Rubrivirga marina: one gene and its partners. The protein of the gene in region 1 binds, or shares a complex with, the protein of each later gene. Links are inferred from orthologs where the notes say so. Each region holds a gene or a part of one and is shown in the gene's direction. Other genes may lie near its edges.

Evidence for each region. The genes of interacting proteins can lie anywhere in the genome.
Region 2: BSZ37_RS15050 (region 1) and pfkA share a complex: the UniProt entries of both Bacillus subtilis proteins name them as parts of the possible RNA degradosome complex. The link is inferred for Rubrivirga marina from one-to-one orthologs.
Region 3: BSZ37_RS15050 (region 1) and rny share a complex: the UniProt entries of both Bacillus subtilis proteins name them as parts of the possible RNA degradosome complex. The link is inferred for Rubrivirga marina from one-to-one orthologs.

Annotation. Positions count from the first base shown.
Region 1 is NZ_MQWD01000001.1:3,548,578-3,552,276, reverse strand. The notes cover bases 1-2,971. They hold BSZ37_RS15050 (polyribonucleotide nucleotidyltransferase), read left to right. Parts: upstream 1-310; coding sequence 311-2,632; downstream 2,633-2,971. Other genes in these bases: mscL (large-conductance mechanosensitive channel protein MscL), read left to right, coding at 2,813-2,971; rpsO (30S ribosomal protein S15), read left to right, coding at 1-55. Outside these bases: more of mscL, read left to right, coding at 2,972-3,259; BSZ37_RS15040 (DUF1501 domain-containing protein), read right to left, coding at 3,264-3,699. UniProt on the Bacillus subtilis protein: Involved in mRNA degradation. Catalyzes the phosphorolysis of single-stranded polyribonucleotides processively in the 3'- to 5'-direction. Necessary for competence development in Bacillus subtilis.
Region 2 is NZ_MQWD01000001.1:2,599,111-2,603,351, forward strand. What follows is about bases 694-3,657. They hold pfkA (6-phosphofructokinase), read left to right. Parts: upstream 694-1,667; coding sequence 1,668-2,648; downstream 2,649-3,657. Other genes in these bases: BSZ37_RS10735 (N-acetylmuramoyl-L-alanine amidase-like domain-containing protein), read left to right, coding at 694-1,500; BSZ37_RS10745 (serine hydrolase), read right to left, coding at 2,689-3,657. Outside these bases: aat (leucyl/phenylalanyl-tRNA--protein transferase), read left to right, coding at 1-468; more of BSZ37_RS10735, read left to right, coding at 517-693; more of BSZ37_RS10745, read right to left, coding at 3,658-4,014; BSZ37_RS10750 (ATP-binding protein), read right to left, coding at 4,059-4,241. UniProt on the Bacillus subtilis protein: Catalyzes the phosphorylation of D-fructose 6-phosphate to fructose 1,6-bisphosphate by ATP, the first committing step of glycolysis.
Region 3 is NZ_MQWD01000001.1:1,000,689-1,004,941, reverse strand. What follows is about bases 694-3,669. They hold rny (ribonuclease Y), read left to right. Parts: upstream 694-1,311; coding sequence 1,312-3,027; downstream 3,028-3,669. Other genes in these bases: BSZ37_RS03960 (MoaD/ThiS family protein), read right to left, coding at 3,442-3,669; BSZ37_RS03965 (TerB family tellurite resistance protein), read left to right, coding at 3,045-3,404; BSZ37_RS03975 (cell division protein ZapA), read left to right, coding at 694-834. In the rest of the region: pheT (phenylalanine--tRNA ligase subunit beta), read left to right, coding at 1-68; BSZ37_RS03980 (hypothetical protein), read left to right, coding at 164-496; more of BSZ37_RS03975, read left to right, coding at 493-693; more of BSZ37_RS03960, read right to left, coding at 3,670-3,696; BSZ37_RS03955 (SDR family NAD(P)-dependent oxidoreductase), read left to right, coding at 3,799-4,253. UniProt on the Bacillus subtilis protein: Endoribonuclease that initiates mRNA decay. Initiates the decay of all SAM-dependent riboswitches, such as yitJ riboswitch. Involved in processing of the gapA operon mRNA, it cleaves between cggR and gapA.

The DNA of each region.
Region 1 (3,699 bases):
CACAGACATCGAGCGCTACCGCGCCATCGTCGCGGAACTCGGCCTCCGGCGCTAACCGTCTCGGCGGCGTCCCAACGCGGGGCGCCGCCGTTTTTCTTCGCCCCCGCCTCGGCAGCGCCGCGGGCGGACCCGGGCGGAGGCTTCGCGCGCGACGGCCCGCCCCGGCAATCGGTTCTCCGCGGCGCCCGCCAAGGCTCTTGATGAGCCGCCGGCCCGGCGCCCCCGAGAACGGATTCCCGGACCCGGGGCCGGAGCGCATCGCATCACTAGGGCCCGAACGAGACCGGCCCGCACAACCCACCCCCCTCTCATGGCAGCACCCCAAGCCATCACCCAGACCATCGAGGTCGGCGGCAAGACCCTGACGCTCGAGACCGGCAAGCTGGCCAAGCAGGCCGACGGCGCCGTCGTCACGACGCTCGGCGAGACCGTCACGCTCTCGACGGCCGTCACCGACAAGAAGGCCAAGGACGGCCAGCACTTCTTCCCGCTGACCGTCGACTACCGCGAGCGGTTCTCCGCCAAGGGCGCCTTCCCCGGCGGCTTCTTCAAGCGCGAGGGCCGGCCGACCGACAAGGAGACGCTGACGTCCCGCCTCATCGACCGGACCATCCGCCCGCTCTTCCCGGACGGGTTCCGGAACGAGGTCCAGGTCCTCAACTACGTCCTCTCCGCCGACGAGGAGGTCGACGGCGACGTCGTCGCGGGCATCGGCTCGTCGGCCGCGCTCAGCCTCTCCGGCTCGCCCTTCGACGGCCCCACCGCGCACGTCCGCGTCGGCCGCGTGAACGGCGAGTTCGTCCTGTTCCCGACCGTCGCCGAGCGCGCCGAGTCCGACTTCGACCTGATCGTCGCCGGCAAGGCCGACGCGATCGCGATGGTCGAGGGCGAGATGGACGAGGTCTCGGAGGACGACATGGTCGCCGCGCTCGAGTTCGGGTTCGACGCCATCAAGACGATCGTCGCCGGGATCAACGAGTTCGTCGGCAAGCGGAACGACGCCCACGGGGCGCCCGAGCCGCTCGAGTACAAGACGGTGGCCCCGGCCGACGACCTCGTCGCCCAGGTCTACGAGAAGATCAAGGGCGACGTCGACACGATCCTCCGCGCCGAGGAGTACGACAAGGCCACGTTCTACGGCGGCGTCGCCGACGTCCGCGACAAGCTCATCGACGAGATGTTCGGCTACGACGTCGAGTCGGGCGGCGGCGAGGACGTCGAGGACACGGAGGCCGGCGGCGGCGAGTTCGCCCCGCGCGCGCTCCGCGAGACGACCGACGACGGCTACACCATCTCCGACGTCAAGGAGGCGTTCAAGGCCGCCGAGAGCAAGGTCATGCGCGAGATGATCCTCGAGGAGGGCCGCCGTCTCGACGGCCGCGGCAAGGAGGACGTCCGCGACATCTGGACCGAGGTCGACTACCTCCCGAAGGTCCACGGCTCGGCCGTGTTCACGCGGGGCGAGACGCAGGCGCTCGTCATGGTCACGCTCGGCACCGGCCGCGACGTCCAGGCGGTCGACCAGCTCTTCGACCAGGTCGACAAGCGGTTCTACCTCCACTACAACTTCCCGCCGTTCTCGGTCGGCGAGACGCGGTTCCTCCGCGGCCCCTCGCGGCGGGAGATCGGCCACGGCATGCTGGCCGAACGCGCGCTGGCCAAGATGATGCCGGGCGAGCAGGAGTTCCCCTACACCGTCCGCATCATCTCCGACGTCCTCGAGTCGAACGGGTCGTCGTCGATGGCGACGGTCTGCGGCGGCTCGATGGCCCTCATGGCGGCCGGCGTCCCGGTCGAGAAGCCGGTCGCGGGCATCGCGATGGGCCTCATCGCCGACGGCGACCGGATCGCGGTCCTGAGCGACATCCTGGGGACCGAGGACCACCTCGGCGACATGGACTTCAAGCTCTGCGGCACGCGGGACGGCATCACCGCCTGCCAGATGGACATCAAGATCGACGGCCTCCAGATGTCGACGATGCGCGAGGCGCTCGAGCAGGCCAAGCAGGGCCGCGAGCACATCCTCGACCGGATGGCCGAGACGATCTCCGAGCCCCGCGAGGACATCTCGCCGAACGCCCCGCGCCTCATCCAGGTCGTCATCGACCAGGACTTCATCGGCGCCATCATCGGGCCCGGCGGCAAGATCATCAAGGGGATCCAGGCCGACACCGGCGCCTCGATCGACATCGACGAGCGCGACGGGAAGGGCTACGTGACGGTCGCCGCCCCGAACATGGACTCGGCCTACGCGGCCGTCGACATCATCCGGGGCATCGTGACGCAGCCGGAGGTCGGGGAGAACTACACCGGCACGGTCAAGAACCTGCTGCCCTTCGGCGCGATCCTCGAGATCATGCCGGGCAAGGAGGCCATGCTCCACGTCTCCGAGATCTCGCACGGCTACGTCGACGACCCGGCCGACGAGATGCAGGTCGGCGACAAGCTGGAGGTCCAGCTCATCGAGATCCGCGACGGCGGAAAGCTCCGCGTGAGCCGCAAGCCGTTCCTCCCGGAGCCCACCGAGGAGGAGAAGGAGGAGATGCGCAAGCGGTCCTCCAACCGGAGCAGCAACGGCGGTGGCAATGGCGGCGGCGGTGGTCGCGGCCGCGGCCGTGGCCGGCGCAACTAGCGCCCGCTCCCCGCTGGCGGCGACCGCCGCCAGTCGCTAGACGAGACCGCCCGCCTCGGCACCGCGCCGAGGCGGGCGGTCTGTTTTGTCCGGGGCCCTCGGGGGATGAGGCCGACGAGCCCGTTTGCTCGGGGAATGCCCTCGCCCGACCTTTCAGCATCCCACCCAGCCCCCCGTCACATGTGGAAGGAGTTCAAGGAGTTCGCCGTCAAGGGCAACGTGGTCGACATGGCCGTCGGCATCATCATCGGCGCGGCGTTCGGCACGATCGTGACCGCGTTCGTCGACGGCATCCTGATGCCCGCGATCGGCCTCCTCGTGGGCGGGGTCGACTTCACCAACATCTTCAGCGTGCTCCGCGAGGGCACGCCGGCCGGGCCCTACGACACGCTCGAGGCGGCGACCGAGGCGGGAGCGGTGGTTCTGCAGTGGGGCGTGTTCGTCAACACGATCATCTCGTTCCTGATCGTGGCGTTCGCCGTGTTCCTGTTCGTCAAGTGGGTGAACAACCTCCGGCGGACGGTCGAGGGCGAAGTCGCGGACGAGCCGGCGCCAGAGCCCGCGCTCACGGCCGACCAGGAGCTGCTGACGGAGATCCGCGACCTGCTGAAGTCCCGGCCGCTGTAAGTCGCTACCGCGTGACCGTCAGGCGCGCCGTCTGCGACTGGCGGCCCGCGTCGAGACGGACGACGTACGTGCCCGCGGCGAGTCCGCTCGCGTCGAACGGGACCGCGTGCTCGCCCGCCGCGCGGACGCCGTCGGCGAGGACGGCCACGCGCCGGCCGCGGACGTCGTAGACCGCGAGCCGGACGTGAGCGGGGGCCCCGAGAGCGAACCGGAGCGTCGTGTGGGTGCGGGTCGGGTTCGGAGCCGGGGGGTGGAGCCGGAGCGCGTCGGGCGCGCCGGCCGGGATCGCCGTGCCTACGCCGGCCTGAATGAGCGGGAGCGGGTCGAAGGCGCCGCCGAGCACGCCCGTCGCCGTCGCGTCGTCGAGGCCGAGCCAGCGCCGCATGACGGTCGCGTAGACCTGCCGGAAGTCGACGTCGTGGCGGAGGTTGCCCGACGCG
Region 2 (4,241 bases), 950 kb from region 1 along the record:
AAGACGGTCCGCCGTGGGGAGTTCGAGGTGGTGGTGGACCGGGACTTCGAGGGGACCATGCGCGCGTGCGGGGCGCCGGCGCCGGACCGACCGGAGACGTGGATCTCGGAGGAGATGGTCGAGGCCTACGTCGCGCTCCACGACCTCGGGTACGCCCACTCCGTGGAGTGCTGGCAGGACGGGGCGTTCGCGGGCGGGCTCTACGGCGTCGCGCTGCGGGGCGCGTTCTTCGGCGAGAGCATGGTGACGCGCGTCCGGGACGCGTCGAAGGTGGCACTCGTGCACCTCGTCGAGCGGCTACGGGCGGGCGGGTACCAGCTCCTCGACACCCAGATGGCGACGCCTCACCTCGAGCGGTTCGGCGTGGTCGAGATCCCGCGCGAGACGTTCGAGCGCCGCCTCGGCCTCGCCCTCGCCGCCGAGGCCGACTGGGCCGCCATTGAGCGGACCGAGGGGGCGGACCGGTAACACTCGGGCGCGTCGGGCGTTCACCCCTCCCGTCGCCCCGTCGCCCCGATGCTCCGTCTCGTCCTCGCCCTCAGCCTGACCGCCCTCGGCGCAGCGTGCAGCTCCCGCCAGTCCGAGCCCGGGTTGCCCGCCTCGGTCGAGCGCGCGCCCGAGGCGGAGGTCCTCCCGGCGACGCCGCCGGTCTCGAACGCCGCCCCCGTGGTCGCGGCCGCTGCGGCCGACGCGCCCGCCGACACCGTCGAGGCCGCCGAGCAGGCGACGCGGGCCACCTTCCGGCAGATCCTGGACGACGCGGCGGCGCAGGACGTGGCCTCGCGGCCGTACGGCGAGATCGTCCAGTGGGTCGGCGAGCAACTCCTCGGCGTCCCGTACCGCGCCGGGATGCTCGACGCGCCCGCGTCCGAGACGCTCGTCGTTGACCTCACGGCGTTCGACTGTGTGCTCTACATCGAGAACGTCCTGTCGCTGGCGACGGCCATCGCGACGGGCGAGACTAGCTACCAGGCCTACACCGACGGCGTCCGCACGCTGCGGTACCGCGACGGCGCGCTCGACGGCTACTGCTCACGGCTCCACTACTTCTCGGACTGGATCCGCGACAACGAGCGCCGCGGCACCCTCCAGAACGTGACGCAGGCGATCGGCGGCCAGCCGTTCGAGAAGCGGCTGACGTTCATGGGCGAGCACCGCGACGCGTACCCCAAGCTGGCCTCGGACTCGACCTACGCCTGCATCCTCGACATGGAGGCCTCGCTCGCCGGCACCGAACTGTTCTACGTCCCCCAGGATCGGATCTCGACGGTCTACGACTCGCTCCGACCCGGCGACATCATCGCGACGGCCACGAGCATCGGCGGGCTCGACGTGACGCACACCGGGTTCGTTCACAAGACGGACGCCCACACCGGGTTCATGCACGCCTCGCTCTCGTCGGACCGCGTCAAGATCTCCGACGACCTCCAGAGCTACGTCCAGGGGATTTCGAGCCAGGTCGGCGTCGTCGTCGTCCGCCCGCTGGACCCGCGGGGGTGAAGGAGCGAGAGGATCGGGAGCGGGGCGGTGCGGTCTGAGTCGAGCGCGTCTGCCAGTTCCCGGTTCCCCTTTCCCATCGCCGGCGAGCGCCGCGAGCCTCACGCTGTCTTCGTCGCGCACGGCCGGCCGTCTCGCCCGATCTTCGGGTGTCTCCCCACACCACTGGCATGGACCTCAAGCGCATCGGCGTGTTCACCTCGGGCGGCGACTCGCCCGGCATGAACGCGTGCATCCGGGCCTCGACGCGGCGCGCCATCGCCGAGGGCCTCGAGGTCATCGGGATCAAGCGGGGCTATGCGGGGATGATCGACGGCGACTACGTTGAGATGGACCGGCAGTCGGTCTCGAACATCCTCCAGCAGGGGGGCACGATCCTCAAGAGCGCGCGCTCGGAGCGGTTCCGGACGCCGGAGGGCCGCGCCGAGGCGGCCGCCAAGCTCCGCGAGGCCGGCATCGACGCGCTCGTCGCGATCGGCGGCGACGGGACGCTCCAGGGCGCGACGCACCTCGCCAACGAACACGGGATCGCCGTCGTCGGCTGCCCCGGGACGATCGACAACGACCTGTTCGGGACGGACGAGACGATCGGGTTCGACACGGCGCTCAACACGGCGCTCGACTCGATCGACAAGATCCGCGACACGGCCGACGCCCACGACCGGCTGTTCCTCGTGGAGGTGATGGGCCGCGACACCGGGTTCATCGCGCTCGCGTGCGGCATCGGCGGCGGCGCCGAGCTCGTCCTCATCCCGGAGATGATGACCGACGTCATCTCGATCAAGGACCGGATCCTGTCGCTGATGGCGGCCCAGAGCCGGTCGAGCATCGTGGTCGTGGCCGAGGGCGACGAGCTTGGCGGGGCCCACCGGATCCGCCAGGCGCTCGCCGAGGACCCGGCGTTCGACCGGATCGACACGCGCGTGTCGGTCCTCGGCCACATCCAGCGCGGCGGCTCGCCGACGGCCCGCGACCGCGTCCTGGCCTCCCGCCTCGGCGCAGCGGCCGTCGAGGCGCTCCTCGAAGGCCACGACGGTGTGATGGTCGGCATCGTGAACAACGACCTCAAGCTGACGCCGATGCGCAACGTGTGGGCGCGGAAGAAGGACGTCGACTACGACCTCCTCCAACTCACGGCGCTCCTCAGCTAGCGGCCCGACCTCGTCGGCCTCGGCGCCGAGGCCGGCGGGGTCACCGGACGACCACGAGCGGTCGGGCGGTGCGCTCCGTCCCGGCCGTCAGCACGATCCGGTACGCGCCGGGCGCGAGGGCGGAGACGTCGAACACCGCACGGGTCTCGCCGCGCGGGCGGGGCCCCTCGACGAGCACCGCCACGCGTCGGCCAAGAGCGTCGACGACCGTGAGGGCGACCGCCTCGGGCGCGTCGAGGGCAAAGCCGACGGAGACGAGGGAACGGGCCGGGTTCGGGGCGGGAGGATGGAGGCGAAGGGCCGGAGCGGGAGATGCGCCAGTGGCGACGGGCGCCGCGAACGCCTCGCGGACGAGTCCACGGAGCGCGACGTAGGTCGGCACGACGTCGGCGAGCGTGCCGCGGGTGATCAGGACGCCCCCGAGGCCCGCCTCCAGGTCGATCCACGGCGCGACGCCGGTCTCGCTAAGTGCACTGGCCACTCGCAGCGAGCTGTCGAGGCGGAGGTCCTCACGCCACACGCCGAGGCCGTAGCGGATCACCTCCGACGGGGCTCGCTCGGGGTAGGCGTCCATCACCGGCCCGTACGGTGTCGCGACGAACGCGGCGCCGGCGGTCTGGTCAGAGAGGATCGTCTCGACGGTTTCTGAGGCGAGGATCTGCTCGCCGTCGGAGAGGCCGCCACCGAGCATCATCTCGAGGAAGGCGGCGAGGTCGTCGGCCGTGCCGCTCGCGCCGCGGGCGATGCCGGGGTTGCGGGAGCTGTCGTAGGCCGTGCCGACGAGCCCGAGCGGGCCGGCGAGGACGTCTCCGAAGAGGGCCGTCCACCGCCGCCCGGTCTGGAGCTCGGCCATCCGCGCCGCGAGGTGGAGCGAGGCGTCGCCGTGGGCGAACGCGGCGCCCGGCTCCGCGACGAGGTCGAGCGTCACGACGTCGTCGACGCACGCCGGGAGCGTCGTCGCCGGGTCATTCAGGCAGGCGGGGGCGTCGACGCCCAGGCCGGTGGGGAAGCCGGAGACGTGGGCGGCGAGCTGGCGGACCGTCACACCGCGCTTGTCCCCCTCGGTGTCCGGAAAGAAGCTGGCGAGCGGGGTGTCGAGGTCGAGCGTCCGGTTCGCGTCGAGGGCCGCGAGGACGGCGCCGGACAGCCACGACGTCGTGGTCCCGAGCGGGACGACCTCTCCGAGGGCGCCGTCGCCGTACGCCGCGCGGTAGCGGACCGTGTCGGCGTCGACCACCACGAGGACGGCGCCGCCGCCGAGCGCCACCAGGGAGTCGGTGAGGAGCGCGTCGATGGCGCTCGCGTCCTGCGCCGCGCTTGGGCCAGCACCGAACCACAGAGCGAGGAGGGCGGAGGCGAGGCGCATGGCGGGCGGGGGCTGGCCGGTGGACGCGGTTCCCGCCCTCGGGCTTACTCCCGTTCGACCGTCATCCGGACCTCGTTCGTCCCGCGGTCCCAGCGGTAGGCCAGGTCGTCGACGAGCCGGCGGATGAGGTGGAGGCCGTAGCCGTGCTCGGAGTGCTTCTGAACGACCTCCTGGGCCGGCGTCGCCGGCGCCGACGTCGGGTCGAACCGGATGCCGCGGTAGCGGAT
Region 3 (4,253 bases), 2.5 Mb from region 1 along the record:
TCGACGGCCGTGTGCGGCGGATCGTGAAGGCGCTGGAGAGTCAGCACGGTGCCACGCTCCGGTCCTAGCGGCCGTTACGGCCTGATCAACAAGTGCATAGCCGGCGGATGGGGGATCCCCCGGAACGGTTCGTGTCTATCTTGACCTCCTACCGCCTGCCCGCATGGAGCCCACCGCCCCGTCCGAGGCCGAGCCGGGTCGTCCCGACCCTCGGCCCGAGTGGCGGTCGCTGAGCCATCTCCGCGACCGCGTGGACGCGGCTGTGCGTGAGATCGAGCGGCTCCGGTCGGAGAACGCGGCGCTCGCCAAGCGGCTCCTCGAGATCCAGGAGACCGGCGCCGGCGGGAGCTCTCCGTCGTTCGCCTTCGGCGAGGGCGAGGACCCGGCGGCGCTCAAGGCCCGCGTTCAGGGGTTCTTGGACCTCGTAGACGGGCTGCTCCAAGCCGGCGAGGGCGCCGGCGGCGACGGCAGCGCCGACCCGCCCCCGGCCGCATGAGCTCCGCCCTCCCCGTCTCCGTCCGCGTCCGGATCCTCGACCGCGACTACCCGCTCCGCGTGGCGCCGGGCGACGAGGACTACACGGTCCACCTCGCGGCCCGCGTCGACGAGCGGCTCCGGCGGCTCCGCCAGCAGCTCCCGTCGCAGCCCGACATGACGCACGCGGTGCTCGTCGCGCTCGAGCTGGCGGAGGAGCTGTACGCCGCGCGCGCCGAGACCGACCGCCTCCGGGCCCGCCTCGAGATCGAAGCGGCGTCGCTGTCGGAGCAGATCGAGGCGGTCCTCGGTGGAGGCGACGGCTCGGCCGGGTCCGAACCCGAGGCGCCTGAGGAGTAAGGAGCCGGCCGGACGCTGCGACTCCTCTCACCGGCCTGCCGAGGCGGGCCGCCTCGGCGGCTCCGGGGGAATTCGCGGTCTCTCTCGGAACGACACACCGGCCAGCGCGATATTGGGGACCGCGCGGCTCGGGCCAACCCCCCGACCGCGCCCACCGGCTTGTAGCCACCGCATGGGAACCTGAACAGCGTTTACCGCGGAGGCTCCATTTAGGACCTGACCATCAGGCCGCATCCCGCGGACGGTCCCCGTCCCGGGTTGGGGCGCTCCGGCGCCCCGCCGCGGAAGGCGAGAGGGTCCGAGGGGTCTCCACATTGTCAGACGAGCAAGGTTCTCGTCAAGCGCTGCAGGCTGGTGCCTCTGTCCGACCCGGACGGACGGCGGGATTCCGCCGCCCCTGGACGGGTCCCTGCGCGAGCGCCCTGGGGAGCCCCCGGGGCGCTCGCGTCGCACCGTTTCCCGTCGCCTCCACCGCTGATGGACCCGATCACGCTTGCCCTCGCCACCGCCGGCGTCGTCCTAGCGCTGGCCGTCGGATTCATCGGCGGGCGCGTGAGGAGCGGCGGGACCGCGGCGGCCCAGTTCGAGGCCGCCGCCCGCCGGGCCGAGGACGTCGCCGCGCGCGCCGAGGCCGAGGCCGACCGCTTCCAGGAGCGCGCCGAGGCCGCCCAGAGCGAGTTGGCCACCGCCCGCGACGAGGTCCGCCGCCGCCGGGCCCGCCTCGAGACCCGCGTGGCCGAGGTCAAGGAGCGCCACCAGAAGACGCGCGACAAGCTCGACGCCGCCCGCGCCCGCGTCGACAAGAAGGCCAAGCGGGTCGCCGCCCGCGAGAGCGCGCTCGAGACGGCCGCCGACGCGCTCGACGCGCTCACCGCCGCCGCCGAACGCCGCCGCGCCGAGGCCGACACGCTCCGCGAGCAGGTCCAGGGCCTCGCCACGTCCGTCGGCCGCCGCCAGCAGGAGCTGGCCGGCCGCGAGCGGGAGGTCGACGAGCTCCAGGCCCACCTCGACGAGGCCACCGCCCGCCTCGACCAGCTCGTAAAGGAGCACCTCGCCAAGCTCGAACAGACGGCGTCGCTCTCGCGCGAGGAGGCCCGCGACCGGCTCGTCGCCGAGCTCACGCGCGAGGCCAAGCTCGAAGCGGCCGGCGCCGTCAAGGACGCGCGCGACGAGGCCAAGCGGACGGCTCAGCGCGAGGCCACGAAGGTGATCCTGAAGGCCATCCAGCGGCTCGCGGCCACGGCCACCATCGAGCACACCGTCTCGGCCGTCCCGCTCAAGAGCGACGACATGAAGGGCCGCGTGATCGGCCGCGAGGGGCGCAACATCCGCGCGTTCGAGGCCGCGACGGGCGTCGAGGTCATCGTCGACGACACGCCCGACGCCGTGCTCGTGTCCGGGTTCGACCCCGTCCGCCGCGAGGTGGCCCGGCTCGCGCTCGTCCGCCTCCTCGACGACGGCCGGATCCACCCGGCGCGGATCGAGGAGGTCGTCGAGGCGACGCGCGAGGAGATCGACGCCGAGATCGTCGAGGCCGGCGAGCAGGCCGCGCTCGACCTCCAGATCCACGGGCTCCACCCCGAGCTGATCCGGCTCGTCGGGCGGATGAAGTACCGCGCGAGCTACGGCCAGAACCTCCTCCAGCACTCCGTCGAGACGGCCAAGCTGGCCGGGCTGATGGCGGCCGAGCTCGGGCTCGACGCCCGGAAGGCCCGCCGCGCCGGCCTCCTCCACGACATCGGCAAGGTGATCGAGGGCGACCTCGAGCAGCCGCACGCGATCGCGGGGATGGAGCTGGCCCGCCAGTACAAGGAGCACCCGGACGTGGCCAACGCCGTCGGCGCCCACCACGACGAGGTGCCCATGGCGACCCCCATCGCGCCCATCGTCCAGGCCGCCGACGCCGCCTCGGGCGCGCGCCCCGGCGCCCGTCGCGAGGCCCTCGAACGGTACGTCCAGCGCCTCAAAGGGCTGGAGGGCATCGCCTCCGATTTCGAAGGCGTCCTCCAGGCCTACGCCATCCAGGCGGGCCGCGAGATCCGCGTCGTGGTCGACACCGAACGGGTGTCCGATGCCGTCGCCGAGACGCTGGCCCGAGACATTTCGCGTCGGATTGAACGCGAGATGGAGTACCCTGGGCAGATCAAGGTGACGGTCATCCGCGAGGTGCGTGCCGTCGCCGTCGCCCGCTAGCCGACCCCGACGTTCCCATGGCCCCCCTCCTCCTCGACCTCGCCGTCCTCTACCGCGCCTTGGCCTTCGGCGCCGACGGCGACCTCGACCCCGCCGAGTCCGACGCCATGCGCACGGCGCTCGAGGCGTGGGCGCCCGGCGAAGATCCCGCGGGCGTCGACCATGCCCTGCGCGAGGCCGCTCTCGTCGACGCCCGCCGCACGGCGCTCGAGGCGGTCCTCGACCGCGTCCGCAACCGACTCGGCGCGTCAGGCCGCGCCCAGGTCCTCGCCGACCTCCGCCGCGTCGCCCGCGCCGACGGCCGCGTGACGCAGGGCGAGGAGGATCTGATCCACCTCATCGAGCGCGCGCTCGGGCCGGAGTCGGCCGAGGCGTAGGGCCGAGTCCCCCGCCTCGACGCCGAGGCGGACCGACTCAGCCGCCGCTCACCGGGGTGATGAGCGCGACCTCGTCGCCGTCGTCGAGCGCCGTCTCGGCCGGGACGTAGCGGCGGTTGACGGCGAGGCGGATGACCGGCCGGTGCCGCGCGACGGGCGCGTGCGCCTCGGCGAGCCGGTCGAGGAGGTCGCCGGCCGTCGCGCCCGCGGGCACGGCCGCGTCCAGCTCGGACGCGCCGAGTTCGCGGCGGAGCACGTCGAACAGGAGGACGCGGACGGACAGGTCGGGCACGGGTCGGGAAAGGCTTGAGATCGCGGGGAGGGCCGGTGAAGCTGGAACGGCGCTCCGGACGACTCGATCCAAGCCGTCCTTTCTCACCGTTCTCCTCCCCCCATGGCATCCACCAACGGCTCCTCCAACGGCCAGGCCCAGCGGGCCGGCAAGCTCGACGGCAAGGTCGCGCTCATCACCGGCGCCGGCGAAGGCATCGGCGAGGCCATCGCCCACAAGTTCGCCTACGAGGGGGCCTCTGGCCTCCTCCTGGCCGGCCTCCCCGACGACCCGCTCGACGAGGTCAAGGCCGACATCGAAGAGCAGTACCCCGGCACGGCCGTCGAGACGTTCGCCAAGGACCTCGGCGTGCAGGAGAACGCCGAGGCTGCGGTGAAGGCCGCCGTCGACGCGTTCGGCAAGCTCGACGTGCTCGTCAACAACGCGGGCGTGCTGCCGAAGCTGGCCGAGCTCCACGAGTACCCCGTCGAGGACTTCGAAAAGCTCATCCACAACAACATCTACACGGCGTTCCACATGACGCGGGCCGCGCTGCCCGAGCTCCAGAAGACGCGCGG